Linked DNA regions of Thiocystis violascens DSM 198. The protein of the gene in region 2 interacts with the protein of the main gene of each other region in a pairwise test. Links are inferred from orthologs where the notes say so. Each region holds a gene or a part of one and is shown on either strand. Other genes may lie near its edges.

Evidence for each region.
Region 1: the proteins of THIVI_RS10815 (region 2) and kdpD interact in binary tests that used the Escherichia coli proteins (3 or more experiments, as listed by UniProt). The link is inferred for Thiocystis violascens DSM 198 from one-to-one orthologs.

The regions. Positions count from the first base shown.
Region 1 is NC_018012.1:77,595-92,474, reverse strand. Bases 6,626-9,911 are described here. They hold kdpD (two-component system sensor histidine kinase KdpD), read left to right. Parts: upstream 6,626-6,987; coding sequence 6,988-9,711; downstream 9,712-9,911. Other genes in these bases: THIVI_RS00385 (response regulator), read left to right, coding at 9,708-9,905; THIVI_RS24350 (hypothetical protein), read right to left, coding at 6,626-6,668. In the rest of the region: potassium-transporting ATPase subunit KdpA, read left to right, coding at 1-1,191; potassium-transporting ATPase subunit KdpB, read left to right, coding at 1,207-3,273; potassium-transporting ATPase subunit KdpC, read left to right, coding at 3,286-3,885; THIVI_RS00405 (DUF2442 domain-containing protein), read right to left, coding at 3,935-4,225; THIVI_RS24195 (DUF4160 domain-containing protein), read right to left, coding at 4,222-4,362; THIVI_RS00400 (hypothetical protein), read right to left, coding at 4,362-4,568; THIVI_RS22400 (IS701 family transposase), read left to right, coding at 4,805-6,211; more of THIVI_RS24350, read right to left, coding at 6,294-6,625; THIVI_RS00380 (SoxR reducing system RseC family protein), read left to right, coding at 10,213-10,725; electron transport complex subunit RsxA, read left to right, coding at 10,929-11,510; THIVI_RS00370 (RnfABCDGE type electron transport complex subunit B), read left to right, coding at 11,522-12,058; electron transport complex subunit RsxC, read left to right, coding at 12,146-13,597; THIVI_RS00360 (RnfABCDGE type electron transport complex subunit D), read left to right, coding at 13,594-14,697; electron transport complex subunit RsxG, read left to right, coding at 14,694-14,880. UniProt on the Escherichia coli protein: Member of the two-component regulatory system KdpD/KdpE involved in the regulation of the kdp operon. KdpD may function as a membrane-associated protein kinase that phosphorylates KdpE in response to environmental signals.
Region 2 is NC_018012.1:2,438,165-2,452,554, reverse strand. Bases 10,240-13,035 are described here. They hold THIVI_RS10815 (PTS sugar transporter subunit IIA), read right to left. Parts: upstream 11,965-13,035; coding sequence 11,515-11,964; downstream 10,240-11,514. Other genes in these bases: THIVI_RS10805 (RNA polymerase factor sigma-54), read right to left, coding at 12,605-13,035; hpf (ribosome hibernation-promoting factor, HPF/YfiA family), read right to left, coding at 12,251-12,574; hprK (HPr(Ser) kinase/phosphatase), read right to left, coding at 10,527-11,489; rapZ (RNase adapter RapZ), read right to left, coding at 10,240-10,472. Outside these bases: THIVI_RS10885 (lysophospholipid acyltransferase family protein), read right to left, coding at 1-468; THIVI_RS10880 (3-hydroxyacyl-ACP dehydratase FabZ family protein), read right to left, coding at 465-788; THIVI_RS10875 (AMP-binding protein), read right to left, coding at 775-2,151; THIVI_RS10870 (COG4648 family protein), read right to left, coding at 2,158-2,754; THIVI_RS10865 (phosphopantetheine-binding protein), read right to left, coding at 2,760-3,047; THIVI_RS10860 (class I SAM-dependent methyltransferase), read right to left, coding at 3,141-3,902; THIVI_RS10855 (chorismate transformation FkbO/Hyg5 family protein), read right to left, coding at 3,969-4,895; THIVI_RS10850 (MipA/OmpV family protein), read right to left, coding at 4,919-5,770; mgtE (magnesium transporter), read right to left, coding at 5,790-7,151; ptsP (phosphoenolpyruvate--protein phosphotransferase), read right to left, coding at 7,173-8,915; THIVI_RS10835 (HPr family phosphocarrier protein), read right to left, coding at 8,912-9,181; THIVI_RS10830 (PTS sugar transporter subunit IIA), read right to left, coding at 9,178-9,615; more of rapZ, read right to left, coding at 9,612-10,239; more of THIVI_RS10805, read right to left, coding at 13,036-14,089; lptB (LPS export ABC transporter ATP-binding protein), read right to left, coding at 14,327-14,390. UniProt on the Escherichia coli protein: Seems to have a role in regulating nitrogen assimilation.

The DNA.
Region 1 (14,880 bases), 2.4 Mb from region 2 along the record:
CTCTATCTGCTGCTGCCGATCGCGCTGGTCTACGCCGTCTTTCTGGTCAGTCAGGGGACGATTCAGACGCTCGACGGCTACCAGGAGGTGACGACGCTGGAGTCCGGTCCCGCCACGGCGGCGCCACAAACACAGACCCTGCCGACGGGTCCAGTCGCCTCGCAGGAGGCGATCAAGATGCTCGGCACCAACGGTGGCGGCTTCTTCAACGCCAACTCGGCGCACCCCTACGAGAACCCGACGCCCCTGACCAATATCATCCAGATGCTCTCGATCTTCCTGATCCCGGCGGCGCTCTGTCTTACCTTTGGGCGGATCGTCGGCGATGTCCGTCAGGGCTGGGCGGTGCTGGCGGCCATGACGGTGCTCTTCGTCGTCATGGCGGTGGTGGCGATGAGCGTCGAGCAGCAGTCCAACCCACTGTTGACCAGCCTGGGTATCGACGGCTCGGCGGGCAATCTGGAAGGCAAGGAGACGCGCTTCGGCAGCGCCGAATCGGGCCTCTTTGCGACCATTACCACGCTCGCCTCCTGCGGGGCGGTCAATGCCATGCATGATTCATTCATGCCACTGGGCGGCTTCGTGACCCTCTGGAACATGATGCTCGGCGAGGTCGTCTTCGGCGGCGTTGGCACCGGGCTCTATGGCATGCTGGTGTTCGCGGTCATGGCCGTGTTTCTGGCCGGACTCATGATCGGGCGCACCCCGGAATATCTGGGCAAGAAGATCGAGGCCCACGACATCAAGATGGTCTCGCTCGCCATCCTGGTGACGCCGCTGCTGGTCCTGACCGGCACCGCGCTGGCCGTGACGCTGCCCGCCGGGGTGGCCGGGGTCGCCAATCCCGGCGCACATGGCTTCGCGGAGATCCTCTACGCCTTCACCTCGGCGGCCAACAATAACGGCAGCGCCTTCGCCGGACTCTCGGCCAACACGCCCTTCTACAACGTCCTGCTGGGCATCGCCATGTGGTTCGGACGTTTCATTGTGATCGTGTCGGTTCTGGCGCTGGCCGGGAACCTCGCGGCCAAGAAGCGCATCGCCGCCAATGCCGGCACCATGCCGACCCATGGTCCGCTGTTCGTGATGCTGCTGATCGGCACCGTGGTGCTGGTCGGCGCACTCAACTATGTCCCGGCGCTTGCACTCGGGCCGGTGGTCGAGCAACTCATGCTCCAGTCGGCGCATTGATTTAAGGAGAGACACGTGGCCCGTAAGACACTATCCATGTTCGATCCGGCCCTGCTGTGGCCGGCCGTTCTCGATGCCTTCCGCAAGCTGAACCCGGCGGCGCAGTGGCGCAATCCGGTGATGTTCGTGGTCTATGCCGGCTGCCTCCTGACCACCGCGCTTTGGGTGCAGGCGCTCACCGGGACCGGCGAGGCCCCGGCCGGATACATCCTCGCCGTCACCCTCTGGCTGTGGTTCACGGTGCTCTTCGCCAACTTCGCCGAGGCGCTGGCCGAAGGTCGCAGCAAGGCGCAGGCCGCCTCGCTGCGCGGCTTGAAGCGCGAGACAATGGCCAAAAAGCTCAAGTCAGCCGACGCGAACGCCGACTGGTCGTCGGTCCCCGCCACCGAACTGCGCAAGGGTGATCTGGTGCTGGTACAGGCGAACGACACCATCCCCGCCGACGGCGAGGTCATCGAAGGCGTCGCCTCGGTCGATGAGTCCGCGATCACGGGCGAGTCCGCGCCGGTCATTCGCGAGGCCGGGGGCGATTTCTCGGCGGTGACGGGCGGGACGCGCGTGCTGTCCGACTGGCTGCTGGTGCGGGTGACGGTCAATCCCGGTGAGACCTTCGTTGATCGCATGATCGCGATGGTCGAGAACGCCAGGCGCAGGAAGACCCCGAACGAGATCGCGCTGACCATCCTGCTGGTCGCGCTCACCATCATCTTCCTGGTGGTCACGGTGACCCTGCTGCCCTTTTCGATCTTCGGCGTTCAGGCCGCCGGGGCGGGCACGCCGGTAGCCCTGACGACACTCATCGCACTCCTGGTCTGTCTGATCCCGACGACGATTGCCGGTCTGCTCTCGGCCATCGGCGTGGCCGGCATGAGCCGGATGATGCAGGCCAATGTCATCGCCACCTCCGGGCGCGCGGTCGAGGCCGCTGGTGATGTCGATGTGCTGCTGCTGGACAAGACCGGCACCATCACCCTGGGCAATCGTCAGGCCGCCGCCTTCCTGCCCGCCGAGGGCGTGCCCGAGCGGGATCTGGCAAGCGCGGCCCAACTGGCCTCGCTCGCCGATGAGACGCCGGAGGGCCGCAGCATCATGGTGCTGGCGAAACAGCGATTCGGCCTGCGCGAGCGCGACATCCAGGCGCTGAACGCGCAGTTCATCCACTTCTCCGCCCACACCCGCATGAGCGGGGTCGATCTGCCGGGCAGTCAGATCCGCAAGGGCGCCGTCGATGCCATCCGCGCGCACATCGAGACGCTCGGCGGACGTTTTCCGCCGGGGGTGCTCCGCGCCGTCGAGGAGGTCGCCCGCCGTGGCAGCACGCCGCTGGTGGTCGCGGACGGCAGCCGCGTGCTGGGTGTCGTCGAGCTGAAGGACATCGTCAAGGGCGGGATCAAGGAACGTTTCGCCGAGCTGCGCCGCATGGGCATCCGCACCATCATGATCACCGGCGATAACCCGCTCACCGCCGCCGCCATCGCCGCCGAGGCGGGGGTCGATGACTTCCTCGCCGAGGCCACGCCGGAGGCCAAGCTGGCCCTGATCCGCCAGCATCAGGCCGAGGGCCGGCTGGTCGCCATGACCGGCGACGGCACCAACGACGCCCCGGCGCTCGCTCAGGCCGATGTCGCGGTCGCCATGAACACGGGGACTCAGGCCGCGAAGGAGGCCGGCAACATGGTCGATCTCGATTCCAATCCGACCAAGCTGATCGAGGTCGTCGAGACCGGCAAGCAGATGCTGATGACGCGCGGCGCATTGACCACCTTCAGCGTCTCGAACGACATCGCCAAATATTTCGCCATCATCCCGGCGGCCTTCGTGACCACTTACCCGCAACTGGGCGCGCTCAACGTCATGGGGCTCGCCAGCCCGACCTCGGCGATCCTCTCGGCGGTCATCTTCAACGCGCTCATCATCATCGTCCTGATCCCGCTGGCGCTGAAGGGCGTGACCTACCAGCCGATGGGCGCCGCCGTGCTGCTGCGCCGCAATCTGGCGATCTATGGTCTGGGCGGTCTGATCGCGCCCTTCATCGGCATCAAGCTGATCGACCTGACCATCGCCGCCACCGGACTTGCCTGAGAGGACACCATCATGACCGCACTCATCCGCCCCGCCGTGAGCCTTTTTCTGCTGCTGACCGCCCTGACCGGCGTTCTCTATCCGCTCGCGGTGACGGGCATTGCCCAGGTGCTGTTCCCCGCCGCCGCATCTGGCAGCCTGATCGTCCGCGACGGCAAACCGGTCGGCTCGGCCCTGATCGGCCAGTCATTCACCGATCCCAAGTATTTCTGGGGCCGGCCTTCCGCCACCTCGGGTCAGCCCTACAACGGCGCGGCCTCGGGCGGCTCCAATCTGGGACCGCTGAATCCGGCGCTGGTGGAGGCCGTGAAGGAACGCATCGCCGCACTCCAGGCGGCGGACCCGGACAACCAGCGGCCGATTCCGGGCGATCTGGTGACGGCCTCCGGCAGCGGGCTCGATCCGCACATCAGCCCGGCCGCTGCGGCCTATCAGGTGGGGCGTGTCGCCCGCGCGCGGCGGATGGAGGTCGAACGGGTTGCCATACTCGTCGCCAGGAACACGGAAGGTCGGCAGTTCGGATTCTTGGGGGAGCCGAGGGTCAACGTCTTCGCGCTCAATCTGGCGCTTGATACCGAGGGGCTGTCATTACGTCAGGGTGGTGCGGAGTAGTGGCTTTAACCACTTGTTAAGCGATGCTTGAGAAGCACGGGAAAGTACGCTAACTGGCCGAGTGTGCGACAGGATGTCGGCGCCGAGCAAATTGCTGGACGATCTCTGGTGGCGCTGGCATCAAATGCGCCTCGATGGTATCGGCGGAAAGATCGGCACCGCATGCCCACTCAAGAAAATAGCCTCCGTTGTGAACAGCCGTGAATTCATCATGATCCTGGAGGGCCGCGAAGACCTCCCCTGACAGATAAGGCTTGATATCAAAGAGACCCATAGCGCCGTCTTCAGACGCGACGAGAAGAATATGATTTTCCAAAGGTATGACTTCAGCGATTCTCATTGATCGAGTCCTCTGATCGGAAAAGGCTTTTTACCGTTGACAGCAAGTTCCCAATCGGCGATTAGCTCATCTTCGTGAATTGCGATCCAGGCGACGACCATCTTGTCTTTGTGAGGTTTCAGTGGGTAGCGTGCCATCAGAAATCGTTGCGCACATTCGTCCAGTCTTCGAATTCGCTATCATCGCCAGCGTGAAGTCGTGCTCGAATTCGCTTGGTGTTCTCACGCTCTGCTTCGGATAAGGGTTCCTCATCCTCAAACAGTACGTAGCGATCGGAAGGTAAATGCTTGAGAAACGCGATCAGATAAGTGCGCTCGTCGATTTCAAGAGTCACGGTCTTCATGTCAGCTCCAAATGGCTCTCTCAAGCCTTGATTCGCGCTGAGTGTAGCGTTGCTTTAACTGATTATTAGGCGGTTCTGATGTTGTGATGTTGGGGTTCACTCTCGTTCACCCCAATCTACCGCCCTCAAGCGATTTTCATCTTCGGGTCGGCCTAATTCTACTTTGTTAGCTTGACATAAGCTTATGATTTTCAAATATTATTTTCAGGGAAAATTTTATTTGGAAATGGCAGATCATGGCTAACGCGATTGGTAGCGAAACCGATGCGATGTTAAAAAACATGGTTGGTAACCTCTCCGCTCATCTGGAGGATTATCACGAATTTTTTCAAAACGAAACAGCTGATGGTCATGAACTGAGTCGAGCTTACATCATGGGTCTTCTCAAAACTGAAGCCGGAAAACGGAATCTCGAACGCATCAACGAAGAAATTGATGTGTCCGGTGGTGATGGTTATCAACGGATCCAACAGTTCATCACAGATTCACCGTGGTCGGCGGGAAACCTCATCGGTGCGATCGCCCAAGACACCTCAAGTCTGTATGCGAATCAGCCGAATTATCGCGGTCGGGATGTCGGCTACATCATTGATGAGTCAGCGCATCTCAAGAAAGGCAAGTATTCCGTTGGCGTCGCGCGGCAATATGCCGGTGTCATTGGTAAGGTTGAGAATTGCCAGGTGGGCGTTTATGCCAGCTTAGTTTGGGAATCACAGAGCACGTTAATTAATGAGCGGTTGTTCCTTCCAACGTCCTGGACCGCTGATTTAAAGCGATGTGACCAAGCGGGTATTCCTGAAGAGGCACGTCAGTTTAAAACGAAGATCGAACTCGCACTGGAGATGATTCAATCCGATCTGGCGGCGGGCGTAGACATTGGTTGGGTGGGCGGTGATGGCCTGTACGGACACGGGTTAGAGCTTGGTGTTTCTTTAGATAACATAGGGTTAAATTTTCTGCTTGATGTTCATTGCGATCAGATGATCTATCCCCTCAAACCCATTCTATCGGTTCCGGAATCCGCTGGGCGAGGACGAAAGCCAACCAAACTTCAAGCTGATCGCGACCCCACGCAAGTGAGATGGTATGCCGACCATCTTTATCCTTTCCAATGGCGCACGATGGCCGTTCGCAATGGGGCCAAAGGGCCGATCACGCTGTCCGTTCATACCGCTCCCGTGTGGGTTTGGGATGGCAAGTCGGAGCGCGTGACCGAGCGGGTATTGGTCATCAGCCGAAATCACGCGGACAACAAGATCAAATACTCACTCAGTAATGTCGATTATCGGAGCACCCCGATCGAAAGGCTGGCTTACATGCAAGCACAGCGCTATTGGGTTGAACGGGCATTTCAAGAAGCCAAAAGCGAATTAGGAATGTCAGATTATCAAGTCAGAAAATGGAATGCCTGGCACCACCATATGGCGCTGGTGATGTTGTCGCTGTCCTTTATTGTTAAAGAGCGTCTTTTGCACAAAACCGATTATCCATTGGTGAGTTGCCGTGATCTTCGGCTTCTCATCATCGCTTTACTACTCAACGATCCGGATGCGGTCGAAAAAAGAATCCAGCAAATGCGGGTCAGGCATGAGCAAAGGCGCAAGGATATCGAGCGTTATTACAAGCTGACCGCGACGGGATAGTCAATGCGTTTGAATTAAAGTAACAAAGTAGAACTAAAAATAAATCTACCCTCCTTTTCTCCCGTGCAACACTTTGTCATGATTAAAGCTCGCCATCTTCTCTAAGTTTTTTAACGTCATTTGATATGGTTTTTTGAGAGTACAGAGTCTTCTCGGCGATTTCTGTTTGAGTTAAGCCTTGGTTAATCATTTTCTTAACTGTTTTTCTACGAGCTTCAGGCTTCTGCTTTTCGATATGCTGGGTAGAAGTGTGTGTGTAGCCTTCCATTTGTGTTTGGGTTTGAATTACTCGGGCTTTCCCATCACTAGAATCAGCCTTAACTGTTATGCTTCCATTGCTTGACTGATTAATTTCATAGTTTCTGACTGTGCCCTGCTCAATGCCGGTAGCAAGAGCGCGGAGAGTATTGGCAATATTTACCTTGGATTGAATTACAAGAGGATGTTCTTCTGACATGTGGTTGCTCCGATTGTGTGAATGTGAGAGCACAATATCAGAAGAAACCGAAAATGACTAGTAATTTTTCGGTTACTAGAACTTGTTGACTTACGATAGCGCTGAGGGACATAACTTTAAGCACTAGGCAGAATCGGTTCTCTCTCCGAACAAACCCCGATCAGAAGCCAGACATCACTCTCCCGCCTGACTCGGCTTATTGTCTCGCCCGATACCGAACGCCGTCAACCAACTGAAATACAAAGCGAAATACAACGCCCAACCCTCATCATTCAAACCATCCCCCTGGCTTTGCGCTCAAGCCCAAGAGGAACCCCACATGTCCGATGGTCGCCCCGATCCCGATGCGCTTCTGGAGCGCATCAAAGAAGATGAGCAGCGCGCCGCGCGCGGTCGGCTCAAGGTCTTCTTCGGCGCCTCGGCGGGGGTCGGCAAGACCTACGCCATGCTGTCCGCCGCGCGGGCGCAGGCGGAGCAGGGGGTCGATCTCGTCGTCGGGGTCATCGAGACCCATGGCCGTCGGGAGACCGAGGCGCTGTTGACGGGGCTGGAACGGCTGCCGCTCAAGGAGTTGGAGTACCGGGGGCGGGTGCTGCGGGAGTTCGATCTTGATGGCGCCCTGGCGCGCCATCCGTCGCTGATTCTGATCGACGAGCTGGCGCATTCCAATCTGACCGGCTCGCGTCATCCCAAACGCTGGCAGGATGTCGAGGAACTGCTGTCGGCCGGGATCGACGTCTATTCGACGGTCAATGTCCAGCACCTGGAGACACTCAACGACGTGGTGGGCGGTATCACCGGCATCCGCGTCTGGGAGACGGTGCCGGATCATGTCTTCGATGCCGCCGACGAGGTGGTGCTGGTCGATCTGGCGCCGGATGAGCTGTTGCAGCGGTTGAAGGAGGGCAAGGTCTATCTGCCCCATCAGGCCGAGCGGGCGATCCAGAATTTCTTCCGCAAGGGCAACCTGATCGCGCTGCGCGAGCTGGCGCTGCGCCGCACCGCCGACCGGGTCGATCGTCAGATGCTGGACTATCGACGCGATCAATCCGTGGCGCCGGTGTGGCAGACCCGCGAATCGGTCCTGGCCTGCATCGGTCCCGGCGAGAGCGCCGAGCGCATCATTCGCCGCGCCGCCCGGATCGCCGCGCGCGACGACGTGCCCTGGCATGCGCTCTACGTCGAAACGCCCTCATTGCAGCGTCGCTCGCGGGCGCAGCGTCAGTGCATCCTGAAACGGCTCAAGCTCGCCCAGGAGCTGGGGGCGGAGACGGCGACCCTGTCCGGCGGCGACCCGGTCGAGGTGGTGATCGGCTATGCGCGCAGCCACAACCTGTTCCGAATCCTGCTCGGACGCGATCATCCGCGTCGCTGGCGGCCCTGGTACCGTTCATTCGCTGACCGGATCGGCGGACAGGCGCCGGAACTGGAGGTGATGCTGGTCGCCCATGACGAGGCGCGCCCGCCGTCGCCCGATCAGGACCGGACGGACGAGTCCTGGCTGGAGCGGCTGAAGGCGCCCTGGCGGTCCTATGCGATGAGCCTGCTCATCTGCGCCACGGCGGCGGTCGCGACGGCTCCGCTGCACTCGATGTTCGATCTGGCCAATATCGCCATGCTCTTTCTGCTGGCGGTCGTGGTCGTCGCGGCGCGTTACGGACTTGGACCTTCGGTCATGGCGTCCTTTCTCAATGTCGCCGCCTTCGATTTTCTCCATGTGTCGCCGCGCTTCTCCTTTTCGATCAGCGATATTCAGTACCTGCTCACCTTCGTCGTCATGCTGGGTGTGGGGCTGGTGATCGCGCAGCTCACCACGGGCATGAAGTATCAGGCGCGGGTGGCGAGCCGCCGCGAACGCCGGGCGCGCGCACTCTACGAGCTGTCGCGCGACCTCTCCGGGGCGCTGTTGCCGGAACAGATTGCCCAGATCGGTCAGCGCTTCGCCGAGTCGGAGTTCGGTGCCCGCTCGGTCATCATGCTGGCCAATGACAGCGAACGGTTCAGCGCGCTGGTCCTGCCCGCGCCGGGCGAATTGCCGGTCGATGTCGGCATTGGCAAATGGGCCTTCGATCATGGCGCCGAGGCGGGCTGCGGCACGGATACCCTGCCGGGCAGCCCGCTCCTCTATCTCCCGCTCCAGGCGCCGATGCGGGTGCGTGGCGTGCTGGCGCTGGAGCCGCGCGATCCGCGCCAGATCATGGTTCCCGAGCAACGACGTCTGCTCGATACCTTCGCGCGGCTCATCGCGATCGCGCTGGAGCGGGTTCACTACGTGGAGGTCGCCCAGACCACGACTTTACAGATGGAATCCGAGCGTCTGCGCAATGCCTTCCTCGCGGCGATCTCGCACGACCTGCGCACCCCGCTCACCGCGCTGGTGGGTCTGGCCGATGCGCTCGCGATGACCCGACCGCCGCCGACCGCCGAGCAGGCCGAACTTGCCGCCGCGATGCGCGAAGAGGCGCTGCGGATGAGTTCGCTGGTCAACAATCTCCTCGACATGGCGCGGTTGCAGTCCGGTTCAGTCAGACTCAATCGACAGTGGCAGCCACTCGAAGAGGTGGTGGGCAGCGCCCTCGGGGCGGTTCATTCGATCATCGCCGGCCATCGGGTGCGTGTCGATCTACCGGGGGATCTTCCGCTGCTTGAGTTCGACGCCGTCCTGATAGAGCGAGTGCTCGTGAATCTCCTGGAAAACGCCGCCAAATACACGCCGCCAGGCAGCCGGATCGGCATCGGCGCCGCGCCAGCGACGCCGGATCGGATCGAGATCTGGGTCGAGGACAACGGCCCTGGATTGCCGGTCGGAAAAGAAGAGGCGGTCTTTCAGACGTTCGAGCGCGGCCAGACAGCGGGCGCGACGCCGGGGATTGGCCTGGGGTTGGCGCTGTGCCGGGCGATCATGGAAGCCCATGGCGGCACCATCCGCGCCGAGCGGCGCCCCGCTGGCGGCGCTCGTTTCGTTTTTTCCCTGCCGCGCGGCACTCCTCCCGTCGTCGAGACAGCCGATGAGGCGTCGCCGGTCGAGGCGTCTCCGAGATGAGCGAACCGGTTCCCGCCATCCTCATCATCGAGGACGAGCCCAAAATCCGCCGCTTCATGCGTCTGGCGCTGGAGCGGGAAGGCTGTCTGCGGGGTCCAAGCGCGACTGGACCATCTTGCCGTTTTATGAAGAGGATCGATATTTTTAATAGACGAACAATCGATCATTTCGATGGTCGACGAATGGCGAAATAGCCCCGTTAGCCGCCTCTGTGGCGTCCGCCCTAAAACATCCTTAATAAACATTATTTTTTAATTAATTACAGTTATTTATGACAAACCTTGCCGTCCTGTCGGCCGGGTTTGTCGGGTGCTGTCGCGGGAGAGTTCCAAGGTTGCCCCAAGCCACGATGCGCGACCGCGATATGGTCTTCATCGGCCGTGCGAATATTTCAGGGATATTGCATGTCCGCGCGAGTTGGGGGTACAGTATTTTGACGCGATGCAGCAATTGCAAGCCGCGCTGATTTTCTAAGTAAATTCCCGACCGAGGTCCACCATCATGCCGAGCGATGTTCCCGCGCCGGAGGATCCGACGGACCCGTTCCAACCGGAGCTGGTGGAGGGTCTGGCGCGCGTCGTCGCGGTGGAAGGTAAGCTGGCCTGGCTTGAACCCGAACAAACCACCTCTTGCGGCGGCTGCGCGGCATCCGGGCTGTGCGGAGCCAAGGGCATCGGCACGGCCGCGAGTCGGCTGGAAATGCGCCGCTTCCCGCTCGTCAATGAGGCAAGCCTCGCCGTCGGCGATCGAGTAGTCGTCGGAGTCGATGCGCGCGCGCTGCTCAAGGCATCGGGAACCGCCTATGCGCTCCCGCTGGTCATCATGCTAGGCGCTGGGGGGATGGCGCAGTGGATCGCCGGAAGCGATGGGATCACCATGGCGACGATGTTGACGGGACTGGGCGTCGGCCTGATCGCCGCGCGCTGGGGCGCGGGTTGGCTTGGTGCCCGTGGCCAGCTCGCCCCGCGCTTTCTCCGCCGCGCCAGTGACGGCGAAACCTGTCGAATCGATTAAACCGCGTCCGGCAGGGTCCGCATCCTTTGTGGATTGGATCGACATCGCAGGAATCCAGGCACGTCGGCGCTGACGCAGTTTAAGTTTTTTTAATTTTTATCATTTAAACCGCGTGTGACTGATCGTCGTTGGTGGCTAGCAAAACTTGGGGTCACTTAAAACAATGCCTGTCGCGCTGGACGCGGTTTAACGGGGTTCGGAACATGCAGGAATACATTCTTCTCATGGTCGGCGCGGCGCTGGTCAACAACGTGATCCTGGCCCGTTTCCTGGGTCTCTGCTCCTTTATGGGCGTGACGACCCGGATCGATACCGCCATCGGCATGGGGTTGGCGACGACCTTCGTCATCACCGTCTCCTCGATGGCCAACTGGGGGGTCGAACAGTATCTGCTGGAGCCCTATGGCCTAGGCTATCTGCGTACCGTCACCTTCATCCTGGTGATCGCGAGCGCCGTGCAGTTCACCGAGATGACGGTGCGCAAGGTCTCGCCGCCGTTGTTTCAGATGCTGGGCATCTATCTGCCGCTCATCACCACCAACTGCGCCGTGCTGGGTGTCGCGCTACTACTGGTCGAGGGCAAGATGACGTTTATCGCGGCGACCCTGTTCGCCTTCGCCTCCTCGCTCGGCTACAGCCTGGTCATGGTCATCTTCGCCGGGCTGCGCGAACGCCTAGCCCTGGCCGAGGTGCCGCGTCTGTTCGCCGGTCCACCGATCGGATTCATCGTCGCCAGCCTCCTCGCGCTGGCATTCCTGGGTTTTTCTGGCATTAGCACGACCTGAGGGCTGAAGCAATGTTGACGGCGGTTGGAAGTTTGACGGCGATGGGCGTTGCCCTGGGTGGCATGCTGGGTGTCGCGGCGCGTTTGCTCGCCGTCGAGGAAAACCCGCTGGAGCTTGAGCTTCAGGCGTTGTTGCCGGGCTCGCAGTGCGGGCAATGCGGCTTCGTGGGCTGTGCCCAGGCGGCGGCGGCGCTGGCCAGGGGCGAGGCGGCGGTCACCCTCTGCCCGCCGGGCGGCAAGGCCGTCGCGGAACAATTGGCCAAGCGCTTGGGCGTGACGGTCGATCTGGCCGATCACGCGCCGCGAGTGCCCGTGTATGCGGTCATTGATGAGGAACTCTGTATCGGTTGTACCCGTTGCGTCAAGGAGTGTTCGGTCGACGGCATTATCGGTGCCAGCAAGCTGATGCACACGATCGTCGCCGAGGTCTGTCACGGTTGCTCCAAGTGCGCCCAAGTCTGCCCCACCGATGCGATTCGCATGGTCGAGATCCCGCTCACCCTCGCCGCCTGGCATTGGCCGAAGCCCGCCTCGCCCCATAAGCACTAAGGTTCTTCTCCCCGCACATCTTCTCGGCGGGGGGATTTCGAGCGCCCGCGGCGCGATTTTCACGGTGTCCCTGGAGCCGTCGATCACATGAAGCTTTTCCCGATCCGTGGTGGTATCCATCCCGAATACCGCAAGGAGTTGAGCGGCGAGCGCGCCATCGAGGCGCTGCCGCTGCCGAACCGACTCTACATCCCATTGCAACAGCACATCGGCGCGCCCGCCGAGATCCTGGTGTCCGAAGGCGACCTGGTCAAAAAGGGCCAGGTCATCGCGCGCCGTCAGGGACCAATCTCCGCGCATCATCATGCCTCCACCTCCGGACGCGTGGTCGCGGTGACCGAGATCCCCGCCCCGCATCCGTCGGGCCTGCCCCAGCCGACCATCGTCATCGAGCCCGATGGCCGGGATGAGTGGGCGGCGCTGCCCGAGCCCATCGCCGATCCCTTCGCCGTCGCCCCCGAGGTCATCGAGGAGCGTGTCGCCGAGTCCGGCATCGTTGGCATGGGTGGCGCGACCTTCCCGGCGGCGGTCAAGCTGCACCTGGGCATCCAGTACCGCATCGACACCCTGCTGATCAATGGCGCCGAGTGCGAGCCCTATCTGACCTGCGACGACCGGTTGATGCGCGAGCACGCCGAGGCGATCGTCGATGGTGCCCGCATCATGGCTCACACCTTGGGCGCACCCAGGATCGTCGTCGGCATCGAAGAGAACAAGCCGCAGGCCTTGGCGGCCATCACGGTCGCGGCCAGCGCCTTTCCGAACATCGAGGTCGCCGCCCTGCCCGTGAAGTACCCGATGGGTTCCGAGCGTCATCTGACGCTGGCGATCACCGGACTGGAGACCCCGGCACGCAAACTGACGGCGGATCTGGGCGTCGTGGTGCATAACGTCGCCACCGCGCGTGCCGTCCATCAGGCCGTGCGTCTGGGTCGTCCGCTGATCGCCCGCGTGGTGACAGTGAGCGGCGAGGCGATACGCGAACCCAAGAATATCGAAGCGCCCATCGGCGCGCGGGTGTCCGACCTGATCGATTTCTGCGGCGGCTTCGCGCAGCGCCCGGAACGGATCATTCAGGGCGGCCCGATGATGGGCACGCCGCTGCCCAATCTGGAGGTGCCGGTGGTCAAGGGCACCTCGGGCATCCTGGCGCTCACCGCGACCGAAATCAACGAGCGCCCCGCCGATCCCTGCATCCGCTGCGGCGCCTGCGTCAACATCTGCGCCTGCGGTCTGACGCCGGTCGAACTCGCCGCGCACATCCGCCATGACGATCTGGAGGGCGCGGCGAAGCTCGGACTCTCGGACTGCGTCTCCTGCGGCAGTTGTTCCTGGGTGTGTCCCTCACATATTCCGCTGGTCCATTATTTTAATTACGCCAAGGGCGCCCTGAACGCACAGGATCGCGAGCAGCGCAAAACCGAGCGGACGAAAACGCTGGTCGAGGCCAACGCGGCGCGTCAGGAGCGACTCGCCGCCCAGCGCGCGGCCGCCCGCAAGCCCAAGGCCGCACCCGCCGCCAACGAGGTCCAGCCATGATTGGCGGGGAGACCACGAAAAGCGGGCCATTCGCCCATAGCACGAACACGGTCCAGCAGACCATGTTCACGGTGATTCTGGCCCTGTCGCCCGCCACGCTCTTCAATCTTTATCTGTTCGGCTGGCCGTCGATCCTGCTGTTCGGCGTCACCATCGGCGCCTGCGTGGTGACCGAGGCGATCTGTCTGGCGCTCGCCGGGCGGCCGGTGACGCGCACCCTGACGGACGGCTCGGCTATTCTCACCGGCTGGCTGCTGGCCATGACCCTGCCGCCCTGGGCGCCCTGGTGGATCGGCGTGCTCGGCGCCGTCTTCGCCATCCCGCTGGCCAAGCAGGCGTTCGGCGGATTGGGTCAGAACCTGTTCAACCCCGCGATGGTCGCGCGCGTCGCGCTGCTGGTGTCTTTTCCGGTCGTCATGACCGCCTGGATCGCGCCCCATCCGCTGTTCTCGGCCAGCGCGCCCGGTCTGGCCGATTCCATCGCCATCACCTTTGGCGGACAGGTGCCGGACGGCGTGACCGCCGCCACCGCGCTTGGCTATGTCAAGACTGAACTGTCACGGGGGATTCCGGTCTTCCAGTCGCTCGTCGAGTACGGCCGCGGCACGAATCTGACCTATACCCCGGATCTCATGGATCTGGCGACCGGCTACAAACCGGGCAGTCTGGGCGAGACCTCGGCGATCCTGATCCTCATCGGGGGCTTGTTCCTGATGCGTCGGCGCATCATCACCTGGCATATTCCGGTCACGGTGCTGGGGACACTGTTCCTGATGGGCACCCTGTTCAACCTGCTGGATCCGGGCCGCTTCGCCCCTGGACTTTTCCATGTCATCTCCGGGGCGACCTTCCTCGGTGCCTTCTTCATCGCCACCGACTATGTGACCTCGCCGGTCTCCGAGAAGGGGCAGTTGATCTTCGGCATCGGTGTCGGACTCCTGACCTGGGTCATCCGCACCTTCGCCGGTTATCCGGAGGGGATGGCCTTCGCCGTGCTGCTGATGAACTCGCTCACCCCGATCATCGACCAATACACCCGTCCGCGCCTCTTTGGCCGCACGCGCAAAGGCGAGCCCTTGCCGCTGAAGGGGAAAGCATGAATCCGCTCATGAAACAGGGCACCTTGACCCACGCGGCCATTCTCGGCGTCTTCTGTCTTGGTTTTGGCATCTTCCTCGGGCTCACCGAGCTGGCAACCCGCGACGCCATCGCCGCCCGCGCGATGGAAGACCGGCAGAACTCGCTCGGGCAGGTGATCCCGGCGAGCCTCCACGACAACAACC
Region 2 (14,390 bases):
TAGCAGCTCGGTGATGACCGGGTTATGAGCCGGATACATCAGGATCTTGAGCGGCATGCGCGCCTCTTCGATGGCGAGCGCGCGCAGCAGCTCGAAGCTGCCCAGATGGGATCCGAGCAGCAGGAATCCCTGACCGGCGGCGACCCGGTCGGTGACTAGCTCCGGTTGGTGCAGATGGATGTCGAGCAGTTCGCGGCGCCCGGCGAGCAGATAGACCCGATCGAGAATGGTCGCGGCAAAGCAATGAATGTGGCGAGCGACCTCGGTCATCCGCGCGGGGCGCCCCAGCACCCGAGTCAGAAAGCGTCGCGAGGCACGACGCTGGGGTCTGGCCTTGAGCAGAAAATAGGCTGTGATCGGATAGAGTAACGTACGCGCCGGCGCGCGCCCCAGATGCAGCGCGATCCAGAGGATCAGACGCACTGCCGAGCGGGTGCTGCGCTCGCGCTGGGAGGACCAGTCGCTCATGGGCCGTCAAATTCCGAAGATAAGGCATCCGGCAGCCGCAGCAGCCCGGAGCACACAGGTACCTCATCGCGCAGACAACTGAAACGCACCGTCAACCCATTGGCGGCAGGGGTGAAGCACAGGCTCAGGGTCTCTCCGGGCAACACCGGCCGCTGAAACTTCAGGTTCGGCACTGCGGCGATGGGGCCATTCCAGGCGGTGAGCACGAGATCGAGCAGCAGCGATCCCGGCATGATGGGATGACCGGGGAAATGGCCCTCGAACACTGGATGGTGCAACGGGATATCGATGCGCTCAATCCTGGGGTCAGTTTGGGTCATCGGCGTCATTCGTCTGCGTCCGCAGTAGGCGCAGCAGATCCTGTCTTGGTAGTTTGCCGGTTTCGTTGCGCGGCAACGCATCGACGAACACGATCTGGCGCGGATAAAAGACCGGATCGAGGTGACCCGCCAAACCGGCGATGATCGCCCCACGATCCAGACAGGGCGCCACCACGACGACGGCCAGTCGCCCGATCTGGTCCCGGCCCGCTTCCAGGGCGACAAAAACGCCGTCCCGCACCCCGTCGATGGCGTTCAGCTTTCGATTCAGATCGGCCAGCGAGGCGCGCTTGCCCGCGACCTTGATCATCTCGGACGCGCGTCCGACCAGCCGAAAACCGCCATCGGCCTCAAATTCCAGCACGTCGGCGAGCGGCACCGGCCCAGGCAGAAAATCGGCGGTCACGCTCACTCGCGCGCCATCCCGCGAGGGCCGCACACTGTCGTACCAGCGCCAGACCGGATCGCGACAGGTCTCGCGGCTGGCGATCGAACCGGTCTCGGTACTGCCGTAGATTTCGCGAACCCGCGTGGACAGACGGGTTTCGACTTGCTCCGCCAGCGAGCCTGGCAGCGGCGCGGTCGCCGAAATGACCATCTCCAGGGCGGGCCAGGTCAGACCGGACTCGACGCAGGCGGCGAGATGCACCGGGGTTGTCACCAGGATGCGCGGTGCCGGCAGATCGGCCAGCGCGGCGCGAATGTCGGCGGGAAAGAAGGGACGCGCCGCGACGACTTGGGCGCCGATCACAAAGGGCACCATGATCGACAGTTCCAGGCCGTACATGTGCTGGGGCACCACGGTCGCGACGATGCCGCTGTCCGGGCGGAAACCGAAACGCCGTCCCGCCACGCGGGCGCAACCGACGAGATCGCCCCAGACTTTCGGATGCGGTTGCGGGCGACCGGTACTGCCGGAGGTGAAGATGATGAATGCCTCCCGCTCCGCCGCGATCAACGGCATCGGCGGATTGGCGGACAGCGCCCCGAGCGGTTCCTCGACGCGCATGAGCGGAAGCCGCAGTCCGTCCAGGGGCGCGTCGCCGAGGCAGATCGCGCCGGGATAGTCGCGCGCGATCTCGTGGGCGGTTTCGACCAGCCGATTCGGCGGGAACAGGCTGACGGTGCCGCGCATCAAGGCGGCGGCGAAACTCAGCGCGAACCGATAACGGTCGTTGCAGAGATTGATCAGATACGGCGCTTCCGGCAGCGTCCGGCTCAAGGCCAGGGCGCGGGCCAAAAAGGTTCCGCTAGTAATGACGCGCGCCGTCGCCCCCGCTCCGATCAAAAAGAGCGGACGGTCGGTTTGATCGCTGGGCAACAGTGGCAGTGGCTCGCGCGGCGTCGTCACGGGATCGCTCACGGTCGGTCAGCGCGAATGGAAGCGTAGCGATCCGCGCAGCGAATCGATGAAAGAGGTGAGTTCCAGATCGCGCAGCACCCGGCGGCGAATCGGATACTCCAGCACGAACAGCAGCGCGATCAGGACATAATTGATGAGGTTGGTGAACAGCGACCACCAGAACGGCGAGGCATACAGCCCCAGCAACAGGCTTTCCAGCCCCAGCAGACCGAGGAAGAGCGTCCAGACGAGGGTGAGACGCCGACCATATTGGGCCACCCGCTCAGGTAACCTGCCGCGCATGCGCTCGCCGATGCGTGAGATCAACGGGGTATGATCCGGCAGCAGGGTACGACCGAAAATCCAGGCCAAGCTGAAACAGATCGCCACGGGAGGGACTCGCGGCAGCCAGTCGGCGGTGTCTTGCGTGGAACCGAAGAGCGCCGCGGTCAGACACAGCAGCGCGAGCGCGAACACCAGGGGCGAGCGGGAACCGGCCAGTAAACCGCCCGCCAACACCAGGCCCAGCCACAGTATGGGCAGGGCCGGTACATCGAACACGACGCCGAGATGACTCACGAGCGGGTAGGCAATCGCCAAGACGAACAGCAGGGGGGCGAGCATGAGGATCAAACGGCTCGCTGATCCTGAAGATAGGCCGTCAGATGATTGAGCGAGGAAAAGATCCGCTGAATGTCCGGCTGCTCGGAGCTGATGGTCACCCCGTACTCTTTGCTGATGACCAGCGCGAGTTCCAGCGCGTCGATCGAATCCAGTCCCAGTCCGTCGCCGAACAGGGCGCTGTCCGGATCGATCGCGGTAATGCCCGTCTCTTCCAGTCGCAGCGACTGGATGATCAGCCTCTCCAGTTCGTCCACCGAAGGCTTCGTCTGCGAGGCTATCGCTTGTTCTTCCATACCGTCCCCTCTCTCAACCCTGCCAGGCAGGGTTTTGTCGAAGGCGATTATGGCTTGCTCGTGGACATGGGGCAACCGCGCCCCGATGGCGGTTCATGCGTCCGGTCGGGAGGCGGTGTACTCGGTTAGCAGGGCGAACTGTACCGAGCGAGTGACACCCTGAAATCCGGCTTCGCGCAGGGCCTCGATGACGATTTCGGGCGCCACGCAGCGATCCACGGTATCCCAGTAATACCGCATCAGTTGGCGGGCGTCGGGACTGCGCCCAACCCAGGACGCGAGCGTCGGCACTAGCGATTTCAGGTAAAACCGGGTCAACCCATAGCCGATGCGCGAGGTGGGCGGAACCATCTCCAGAATGAGCAACCGCCCGCCCGGTCGCAGCACGCGCGCAAACTCGGCAAAGGTCACGCCCAGATCGGCGACATGGCGCAATGCATAACCCATGGCGATGACATCCAGGCTCCGATCCGGCAGCGCCAACTGTTCGGCGATTCCGGCCATCCGCAACCGGACGCCACGCGCTTTTGCGATGGCGAGCATCGGCAGGCTTGGGTCAAGCGCGATGACTTGGCCGGCATCTCCGACTAACGCTTGTGCCTGCGCGGCCATGACGCCAGTACCGCAGGCGCAGTCGAGCACCGACTGGCCCGGCTGGACGCCGGCCCGAATCATCGCCTCCCGTCGATATGACTCGCCCCGGTTCAGGCTCATCCAGTCATTGATACGGTCGTAGTCCGCCGCCGTGCGATCGAACAGGCGCCGGATATAGCCCACACGTTCTTCAGCCGTGCCGTAGTGGTTGGCAAGTACCGGGTGTGGCGAGAGGGGGGGGCGGTCTGTCGGATGATCCATGAGTCTTCGCTCGGTTTGGTCTGGATTGAAACGGGAATGGTCGTGGCGTGGATCGGCGCGATCCGGTCAGGCCGGCGCGCAATGGCCCTCGATCTCGATCTCCAGCGCACGACGACAGATCGCCCCGCGCAGATAGAGGATCGGGACATGCCCGCCGGCCCAGACGCGCAGCACGGCGTCCACTTCCCGCGCCCGCTCGGGATCGCGCAGATAGACCTTGAGCCAGCGAAGATGACGCCGGAGCGTCGCGGAATCGCCGGGGACATTGTCGATCACGGCGGCGAGATTACGCAGGGTCTCGCGCAGTTGGCGCGGCAGATGGCCGGGGTGCATGGTGACATGGCCGACGATGCTGGCGGTGCCTGAAATCGCCAGCTCACGGGAGCGTTCCGGCCCGGCATAGAGCATGGCGCGGGCGAACGACGGCGGGCGCGGACCATGGTTCGGGGGATAACGATAGGCGCTGATCTGGCGGGGGTTTTCGATCGGCGTCCCGGCCTGGCTGCCGGCGAGCAGATGGATCGAGAGGCCCGGCGCGTCGCAACCGATGGCGGTGGCCGCCGGACAGCGAGAGTCCGGAATGGCCGCCTCGGCAAACGCCATGGCGCGTCCCCGGCAGAAAGACTGATAGCGTTCGATACCGCCATCGTCTTCGTTGATGCGCGACAGATAGTTCCAGACGCGCAGCGGATGGGGGCAGCGACTGGCGCGCACAAAGGCGAGCAGGCGGGTGTAGGCCTGCCGGGTCAGGCACGTCAGATCCGCCCCGGCGGGTTCGGGCACCAGCAGATGCGCGAACAGAAAGCCCTCGCCGACCACATAACCGATGTCGTCGAACCAGCCCGCCGTGGTGGGTTCGGCAAGCGGCCAGACATCGCGCGCCGGCGCGCCGGCAATGGGTGGCGTACCGATGACGATCCGGCGTGGATCGGCAGGGTCGCGGACATGGCGCGTCCCATAGGCGATCTCCGCCAGAACGCCGTCGTCTGTCACCTTTTCGGCGTCTGATCGATGCGTTATTCGGTCGTCCATTCCCATTGATTGACCTTCACCACGTCGTTGGATTGGAAGGGGAACCAGATCACGACGAAGCCAAGTGTCAAGCCCCCCTGCCGCTCGACCAGCGGACTGTCCTCGAAGACCGCTCCGCCGAGATGATCGTAAACCGCATAGAGGCTGATCAGCCGGTTGCGATCGCGCCGGTACAGACTGGTACGCAGTCGGGAGCCGCCAAATCCCGCCCCGGCATCGTAGGCCGGCCGCCACGCCGTCGCGTCGACGGGATCGACCTGATAGTAATAGCGATGCAGATCCCGTGACCCCCAAAGCAGTTCGCCACTGATGGACCACTTCCACGGCCTGTCGCACAGATCGATCTGTCTGCGGTACGACGCCCTCGGCGTCAGCGCATACCCCACCACATCCACTCCATCGCCAAGCGACAGCGCCACTCGCAGCGGCGCGTCGAGGATCAGCGATTGGCGGTGGCGCGACGCTGTCCACGCCTTATAGCGGAGCATCGGGCCGATTTCCAGGAGCGGATCCAGGGTCTCCATGCCCGCGCGAGCGTCGTTATCGCCGTTGACCGGCACATTGCCATAGAAGCTGACATCCAGACGCAGACGATTGGATTCGCCGAGAACGCCCTTAATGCCTTCCTCGTCGGCCTGGAAAGAGCGACCACGGTAAATGGGCATGACGAAGGGGTAGGGATAGACGCCCGATTCGCTGGAGCCGCGATAATCCGGAATCTGGATGACCCCGCCGCCAAACCCGATCTCCCAGAGTGGTCGCTCTTCGGCATCGGCAAACGTGGTTGATGTTCCGACGAGAAGCAGAATGATGAATAAGACCGTGGCTCGCGCCATTCGTCTGACCTTCCGAAAGTTAAAGCAAAAAGACCGTCGCCAATCCCAGAAACGCCAGAAAGCCCACCACATCCGTCACGGTGGTGAGAATCACCCCGCCGGCCAGGGCCGGATCGATGCCGAGGCGTTCCAGCAAGAGCGGCAACAGCGCGCCCGCGAAGGCGGCGGCGAGCAGGTTGATGCTGATGGCCGCGCCGATGACCAGCGCGATCCGGGTGTCGTGGAACCAGAGCCAGGCGATCAGCGCCACCACCACGGCCCAGACGATGCTGTTGAGCGCCGCGACCGCCATCTCCTTGCGGAACAGCCAGCGGGCGTTCCTGGACGTGAGATGGCCCACGGCCAAGCCGCGGATGGCGAGCGTAAGCGTTTGGGTGCCGGCGATCCCGCCCATGCTGGCGACCACGGGCATGAGGACGGCCAGCGCCACCACCTGCTGAATCGTCGCCTCGAAGCGGCCGATGACCCAGGCGGCGAGAAAGGCGGTCAGCAGGTTGACGCCGAGCCAGAGCGCGCGCCGGCGCGCGCTGAGCAGGACCGGGGCGAACATGTCCTCGGTCTCCGAAAGACCGGCCTGACCGAGAAACTGATGTTCGGCTTCCTTGCGGATCACGTCCATCACATCGTCGACCGTGATACGCCCGAGCAGGCGTCCCTCGTCGTCCACCACCGGCGCGGTGACCAGATCGTGCTGCTCGAAACGAGTCGCGACCTCGTGGGCGCTCCAGGTCGCGGGAATGGCCTGCACGTCCAGCCGCATGGCCTCGGCAACCGAATCCTCCGGGTCGTGGGTCAGCAGATCGGTCAGAGAGAGCACGCCCAGGTAGGATCCCCGGCGATTGACCACGATGAGGTTGTCCGTGATGTCCGGCAGGCCGCCCTTGAGCCGACGCAGATAGCGCATCACGACTTCCAGGGTCATCTCGGGGCGTACCGTCACCGTGTCGGTGTTCATCAGGCCGCCGGCGCTGTCTTCCGGAAATGACAGGGCCTGCTCAAGTCGCTCGCGGCGCTGTTGGTCGAGCGATTTGACGACCTCGCGCGTGATGGCCACAGGCAGATCCCGGATCAGGTCGGCCAGGTCGTCGGTGTCCAGATTGCCCATCGCGGCGATCAGTTCGCCGGTATCCATCAGCCGGATCAGGTGTTCGCGGACATCGTCATGCAGATAGGCCAGCACCTCGCCATCGGACTCGGCCTCCACCAGATTCCAGACCAGTTCGCGTTCCTGAGGCGGCAGGGATTCGAGCAGATACGCGATTTCGGCGGGTTGCAGGGCATTGAGCATGCGCGCGGCCTGACGCATGGCGCCCTGCTCAAGCACTTGGCGCAGGGCGTCGAGACGCGGGCGGTCGGGATGGCTGGGGACGGAGACGCTCATGGGGGGCTTGTCGGTCCGGACTCAAGCCTGATTCAAGGCTTCCAACAGGTGGCTGGGATCCGTCTCGTCGAGCAGATCGAACAGTTGGGCGGTGCGCCGCTGAAGTTCCCGCGAATCGGCGTCAAGCACGATTTCCTTGATGTCGAGCAGCGCCCCCGGCTGCATGCTGAACTCCCGCAGCCCAAGCCCCAGCAGCAGGCGCGTGAAGCGCGGGTCGCCGGCCATCTCGCCGCACATGCTGACCGGAATGTTCAGCGCGCGCCCGGCCTCGATGGTCATGCGGATCAGCCGCAGGATGGCGGGATGGGTGGGGTCGAACAGATAGTTGACGGCGTCGTCCAGACGGTCGATGGCGAGCGTGTACTGGATCAGGTCATTGGTGCCGATGGAGAGAAAGTCCATCCGGTGGGCGATGGCGCGGGCCGCCAGCGCGGCGGCGGGCACCTCGATCATGGCCCCGACCGGCAGGGCGGGATCGTAGCGCAGTCCCTCGCGGTCGAGCTGATGCTTGAGCTGCACAATGAGCGCCAGCACGGTATCCACTTCATGCACATTGGTCACGAGCGGCAGCATCAGGCGGACTGGGCCGAGCGCGGAGGCGCGCAGAATCGCGCGCAATTGCGGTCGGAACAGCTCCGGTTCCTTGAGACAGAGTCGAATCGCGCGCAAACCGAGTGCCGGATTGCAGGCATTGGAGCCGCATCGGACGAACGCCTCGCAGCCTTTCTCGACGCCGAGATCCAGGGTGCGGATGGTGATGGGGATGCCATCGAGTCCCGCGATCATCTCGGCATAGTTGGCCAAATGCTCCTCCTCGTCCGGGAGGTCGTCGCGGTTCATGTAGAGAAATTCGGTGCGGTACAGACCGACGCCAGCGGCGCCGTTGGCCTTGGCCGTGCGCACGTCCTCGGGCAATTCCAGATTGGCCAGCAGATCGATGGCGACCCCATTGCGTGTCAGAGTGGGTCGGCTGACCAATTCGCGCAACCGACGCTGGCGCGCCTCGAACGCGCGCAGGCGCTGGCGGAAATACTCCCGGGTGCGTTCGTCGGCATCGGCGAGCACGGTTCCGGTCTCGCCGTCGACCACCAGAAATTCATTCTGACGCAGATAACGGGTGATCTCGTGGACGCCCATAACCGCGGGAACCCCGAGGCTGCGCGCCAGGATGGCGGTATGCGACATGGGACCGCCGGCTTCGGTGACGAAGGCCGCCGCGCCGCGGTGGCGCAGCAGGATGGCGTCGGCGGGCATGAGATCGTGCGCCACCACCACGCAGCCGTCGAGATCCTTGATTCCGGGGTTGAGCGCGGGCGCTTCGCCGCGCAGGAAGGACTGAATCTGACGGACCACATGCTCGATATCGTCGCGCCGGGTGCGCAGATAGGGGTCGTCCATCTCGTCGAAGACCCGAATCAGGGTGTCGCGCTGTAACTGGAGCGCCCACTCCGCATTGCACAATTGATCGGTCACGATGCGCCGGACCTCGTCGATGAGGGCGGCATCTTCGAGCATCAGCAGGTGGGCGTCGATGAACTCGGCGATCTTGATGGGGGTGTGGCGCGGGATCTGTTCGCGTACCGCCTGCAAGGCCTCGCGCGCGGCGGCCACGGCCAGATCCAGTCGGGCGATCTCGGCGCCGATCTGATCGCTGGCGATGGGGGTGAGGAAGGCGCCGCCGCGTCCGCGCGCGTCGATGAACGCCGGCCCCAGGGCAATCGGACAGGACGAGGCGATTCCGATGCCCTGAAAGGCGGTGGTCATTCGGCCTCCCCGAAGCGCTCGCGGATGAGTGTCTCGATCGACACCATTGCGTCCTCCTCGTCGTCGCCGACGGCCTCGACCGTGACCCAGGTGCCCTGACTCGCGGCCAGCATCATCACCCCCATGATGCTTTTGCAGTTGACGCGCTGATCGCGCCGCTCGATTTCGATATGGCTGCGGTAGCGCGTGGCGCATTGCACCAGCTTGGCTGCCGCGCGCGCGTGCAGACCCAGTTTGTTGCAGATCTCGAATTCCCTGCGAATCATGTGACCTGGATCCTGCGTGCCGGTATCGTGCGCTGCTCGCCTGCGGCGACGCACAGGCGGATACCATCGCGCGCGCCCTGCGCGGCCTTCTCGGCCACCGTCTCCAGATCCAGCGCGGCGTAGTTCAATGCCCGCAGCAGCATCGGCAGGTTCACGCCTGCCAGCACCCGCGCGCGCTCCAGGCGATCCAACAGAACCATCGCGACATTGGCGGGCGTGGCGCCGAAGAGGTCGGTCAGGATCAGCACGCCATCGCCCTGGTCGAGTCGCGCGGCGCGCCGCAGACCCTCGGCGACGAGATCTTCGCACGGGGTATCGTTGATCACCTCCAGCGCCTCGATGCCGGGCGGACGGCTGCCCAGAATCTCGGTGGCGACACTCAGCAGATCCCCCGCGAGCGGACGATGCGTAATCAGAAGAAGTCCGACGCTCATGGCAATTCCCGATGTCTCACGATGACCTTGTGACCGTCACCCTCGAAGAAGCGACGCAGTGCCTCGGTCATGTAGACCGAGCGATGTTGACCGCCGGTACAGCCGATGGCGATCGTCAGATAACTCCGCCCGTCGGTCTCGAAGGACGGGATCCAGTGCGCGAGAAAGGATTGAATGTCATCGCGCATCCGCTGGACCTCGGGGCTTGCCTCCAGAAACGCCACGACCGGCGGATCGCGTCCGGTCAGCGGTTTGAGTTCGGGCTGCCAGTGCGGATTGGGCAGGCAACGCACATCGAACACGAAATCCACATCCTGCGGCACGCCATGCTTGAACCCGAACGACTGGAGCAGAATCGACGCCTTGGGCGAGACGCTGCCGACCAGCCAGCCGCGTACCCGATCGCGCAACTCGTGGACATTGGTCTGGGTGGTGTCGATGAGGATCCCGGCGCAGCTCCGGATCGGCTCCAGCAGGTCGCGTTCGAGCTGGATCGCCTCGCCGAGCGAACGGTCGCCCCGGGTGAGCGGATGCTTGCGGCGGGTCTCGCTGAAACGCTTGATCAAAGTGTCGGTGTTCGTTTCCAGAAAGATGACGCGACAGTCGATGCCTCGCTCCTGAGCGGTCCGGACAAGTTCCGGGAGCAGGCGCAGTTCATCCGGATTGGTCCGGGCGTCGACACCGACCGCCGTGTTCGTGAACGCCTCGTCAAGCGCCGCCTTGCGCAGCCCCAGCACGAGGTCTTTCAGCAGAAAGAGCGGCAGGTTGTCGATACAGTAATAGCCCAGATCTTCCAGCGTGTGAAGTGCGACGCTTTTCCCGGAGCCGGATAGTCCACTGAGAATAACCAGTTTCATGATTGAGTGCGCTTCAGGTCGGGCTGACGGAAGACGACGCTTGAGCCTGTGACGTCAGCGTCGGGCGGCTGGCGGATCGGGTCGATCGATACTGATGGCGCGGGCTTGCCGATCGATGAAATCCACGCCCGCGTCGTAGCCGCGGATGCGCAGGATCTGATGTCGCACCGCCGCCTCGACCAGAATGGCCAGGTTGCGGCCCGGCGCCACCGGCATGACGATCTTCGGGATCGCGACGCCCAGGATGGTGGCCGCCGTCAGGCTGCCGGTGAGTCGATCGATGCATTCGAGCTGTTGGTGATCCAGTGGTTGCAGGTCGATGATCAGGTTGAGCGTCTTGCTGCGCAGCACGGCGCCTTCGCCGAACATGGCGCGGATGTTGAGGATACCCAGACCGCGGACTTCGAGAAAGTCCCGCAGGGTTTCCGGACAGGTGCCTTCGAGCACCTCGGGGGCGATCCGCGCGAAGCGGGGCGCGTCGTCGGCGACGATGCGGTGACCGCGGGTGATCAACTCCAGCGCCAGTTCGCTCTTGCCGACCGCCGGACTGCCGACCAGCAGCACGCCCATGCCCAACACTTCGATAAAGACACCATGCACCGTCTTGCGTTCCGCGAGCGCATGGGTCAGAAAATAACGCAGGTGGTTGATCAGTTCCTGATCGCCGAGCGTGGAAGCCAGCAGCGGCGTCTGCGTGCCTTCGGCATATTCGAGCAATGCCGCGCCAGGCTCGATGCCATCGGAAAAGATCACCGCCGCGGGACGGTCGGCGAAGAGTTTTTCGATGGTTTCGGCGAAGGCGGTCGCGCCCAGGGCATGCAGATACGCCTGTTCCTGCTGACCCACGATCTGCAGGCGGTTGGGATGGATACAGTTCAGCGATCCGATCAGCGACTGGCGGGAATGCTCGGGAGCCTCGCCCTGCAAGGGGCGCGGCTCGCGCGGCTCGGGCGTCAGCCAATGCAGCTTGAGCTGGGATCCGGTCTGCGCAATCAGGGACTGAAGGCTATCGATCATCGCTGGCGGCCGTTGCAAGGGCGGCTTAGCGCGAGTTCAACACTTGCAGGAGCAATGCCGGCGAATCCGCCGCGCGCAGTTTCGCCCGGATCGCCGGATCGTTGAACAGACTGGCCAGATGCGCCAGGAGGCGCAGATGTTCGTCGTTCGCGGCATCCGGCACCAGCAGCGCAAAGGCGAGATCCACCGGCTCGCCGTCGGTCGCGTCATAGTCCACGCCCCGGACCGTCTGCACGAAGGCTCCCAACACCTCCGTGACCTCCTTGATCCGGGCATGCGGCAAGGCGATGCCATGGCCAAGTCCGGTACTGCCAAGGCGCTCGCGTTCCAGCAGTCGCTCGAACACGGTCTCGGTGTGCAGGCGCGGATGACCGCTTGCCAGCAGTTCGGCCAGCGTTTCGAGCAGGCGTTTTTTGCTCGCGATCTCAAGAGCGCACCCGATTCGGGCTTCGCTGATCAGGTCTGGGCTCAACATGGCTCAACGTCCTAGGATTCGCGGACGCGCATGGCGGCCGCCAGGTCTTCGCGCGCATTCCGCGGGCAGTCTCGCGGGTTCGGCGCGATGGTCGCGCAATCGCTGTCTAGGGTCATGAATTCGGGTCTCCTGCGATCGACCTGTCGGCTGGATCTGAGCCTAATGGTGGTGATCGTCTCTCGTCGTCTCAATAAAAAACACCCCGAACGGTCAGTCAACGAGCCGCCCGAGGTGCCTGGTGCGTGCCTACGGAAGCAACGCGTTCGCCTTCAATGCTCGGCCGCGGCTATTCCTCCGCCTCGGCGATTTTCGCAACAGGACCGCGGTGGCTGCTTTTCTTTTCCTTGTGGCGCAGCACCTGGCGATCAAGCTTGTCGATCAGGGCATCGATCGCCGCGTACATATCTTCGTGGGTAGAGTCGGCAAACACATTACCCCCATTGACATTGAGTGTCGCCTCCGCCTTTTGGGCGAGTTTTTCAACGCTGAGGACGACGTGGGCGTTGATGACGTGGTCAAAATGTCGCCCCAGGCGCTCGAATTTGTTCTCGACATAATCCCTGAGTGCATCGGTAATGTCGATGTGGTGACCCGTCAGGTTGATCTGCATCGTGTGACTCCTTAAGGTTCAAACGGCCTGTCAATCCAGGCGTTTGCGCTCGTTCGAGGGTGGGAGACCCATTGCCTCGCGGTATTTGGCGACTGTCCGGCGCGCGACCTTGATCCCCTGACCCTCAAGCTCCTTGGCGATTTTCTCGTCGCTCAGTGGCTTCCTGGCGGACTCCGCCGCGATCAGTTTGCGAATCAGGGCGCGGATGGCCGTGGACGAACACTCGCCGCCAGAAGCGGTATTGACGTGAGAGGAAAAAAAATATTTGAACTCGAAAGTGCCTCGCGGGGTGTGCATGTATTTCTGCGTGGTGACCCTGGAGACGGTGGATTCGTGCAATTCGAGCGCCTCGGCAATGTCGCGCAGAATCATCGGCCGCATCCCCTCGTCGCCCTGCTCGAAAAAATCCTGCTGCATTTCCACGATCTTGGAACCCACGCGCAGGACGGTATCGTTGCGGCTCGCCAGACTCTTGATGAACCAGCGTGCCTCCTGCAGATGGCTCTTCAGGGTCGTACCGTCGGCGCTCTGATCGGAGCGGCGGATCAAGCGCGCATAGTCCGCGTTCACTCTCAGTTTAGGCGTCGATTCGGGATTCAGCTCGACCAGCCAGCGGCCCTCCAGCTTGCGCACGAAGAGGTCCGGGACAACGTACTCCGAAGGCGCCGCCTCGATCAAGGATCCAGGCCGCGGATTGAGTCGGCGAATGAGTTCGATGGCGCTGACGATCTCCGGCTCCGGCGCATTGAGCAGGCGCGCCAGCGCGGCGATGTCTTTTCTCGGCAGATGCTCGAACCCGTCGCGGCAGATGGCAATGGCCAGGTCGCGGCAAGGCGTCTCCGAGGGCATCTGGCGCAATTGAAGCAGCAGACATTCCCGCGGATCCCGCGCGCCCACCCCGGGCGGATCGAGCGATTGGACGCGATGGAGCAGGGTCTGCACCTCATCGGCACCGATCTCCGGGTGGTCGATCGTGGTCAGCAGATCCTCGATGTGGGTGCGCAGATACCCGTCCGCGTCGATGGCGTCGATGATCGCCTGGGCGATCATGAAATCGCGCTCGTTGAGACGGCTGAGGTTCAGTTGCCAGGCGAGATGATCGTGCAGCGTTTGCGGACGGCTTTGGTGGGCGAAAGGGTCGTAGTCCGCGCCGTCATCGCCGCCTTGAGCGGCGGTGGGCAGATAGCTGTCGTAGACATCCTCCCATTGCGTATCGACCGGAAGCTCGTCGGGCATCTCGCTGGACTCGGACGGAACCTCCCGATCGATCCGCAGATCCTCCTCGGCGCGCGTGCGCGCGACCTCCTCGATCGGCTGGATCCGGCTGTCGCTCGCCTCGCTGGCACTGAATCGCTCGGCATCGTCGCCCTCCTCCAGCATGAGATTGGTATCGAGCGCCTCCTGTATCTCTTTCTGAAGTTCGAGCGTGGACAATTGCAGAAGCTTGATCGCCTGCTGCAACTGGGGCGTCATGGTGAGGTGTTGGCCGAGGCGAAGCTGGATGGATTGCTTCATGGAGCGCGAGTGCGTCTTGAGATGATCCCGTTCGAGTGCGAAAGCGTTAAGCGCGTCTTCGGCGATTCTAGCCCATTTCAATCTCCCGCGTTCGCCGTGTCCGGGCAGGGGGAGTGATGATGATTTTATCTTACACCCTTCCCGATCATGGCGGGGGCGTTAAATCGCAAACTTCCCCCGAGCGGCCGGGAGACCGACGCGGGTTGCGCGCGCGGCATGGCCGATGGCGTTTCAGGGCTACATGGAAAAATCGGCGCCCAGATAGACATCCCGTGCCTGCTGGTTGGCGAGCAGATCGGCC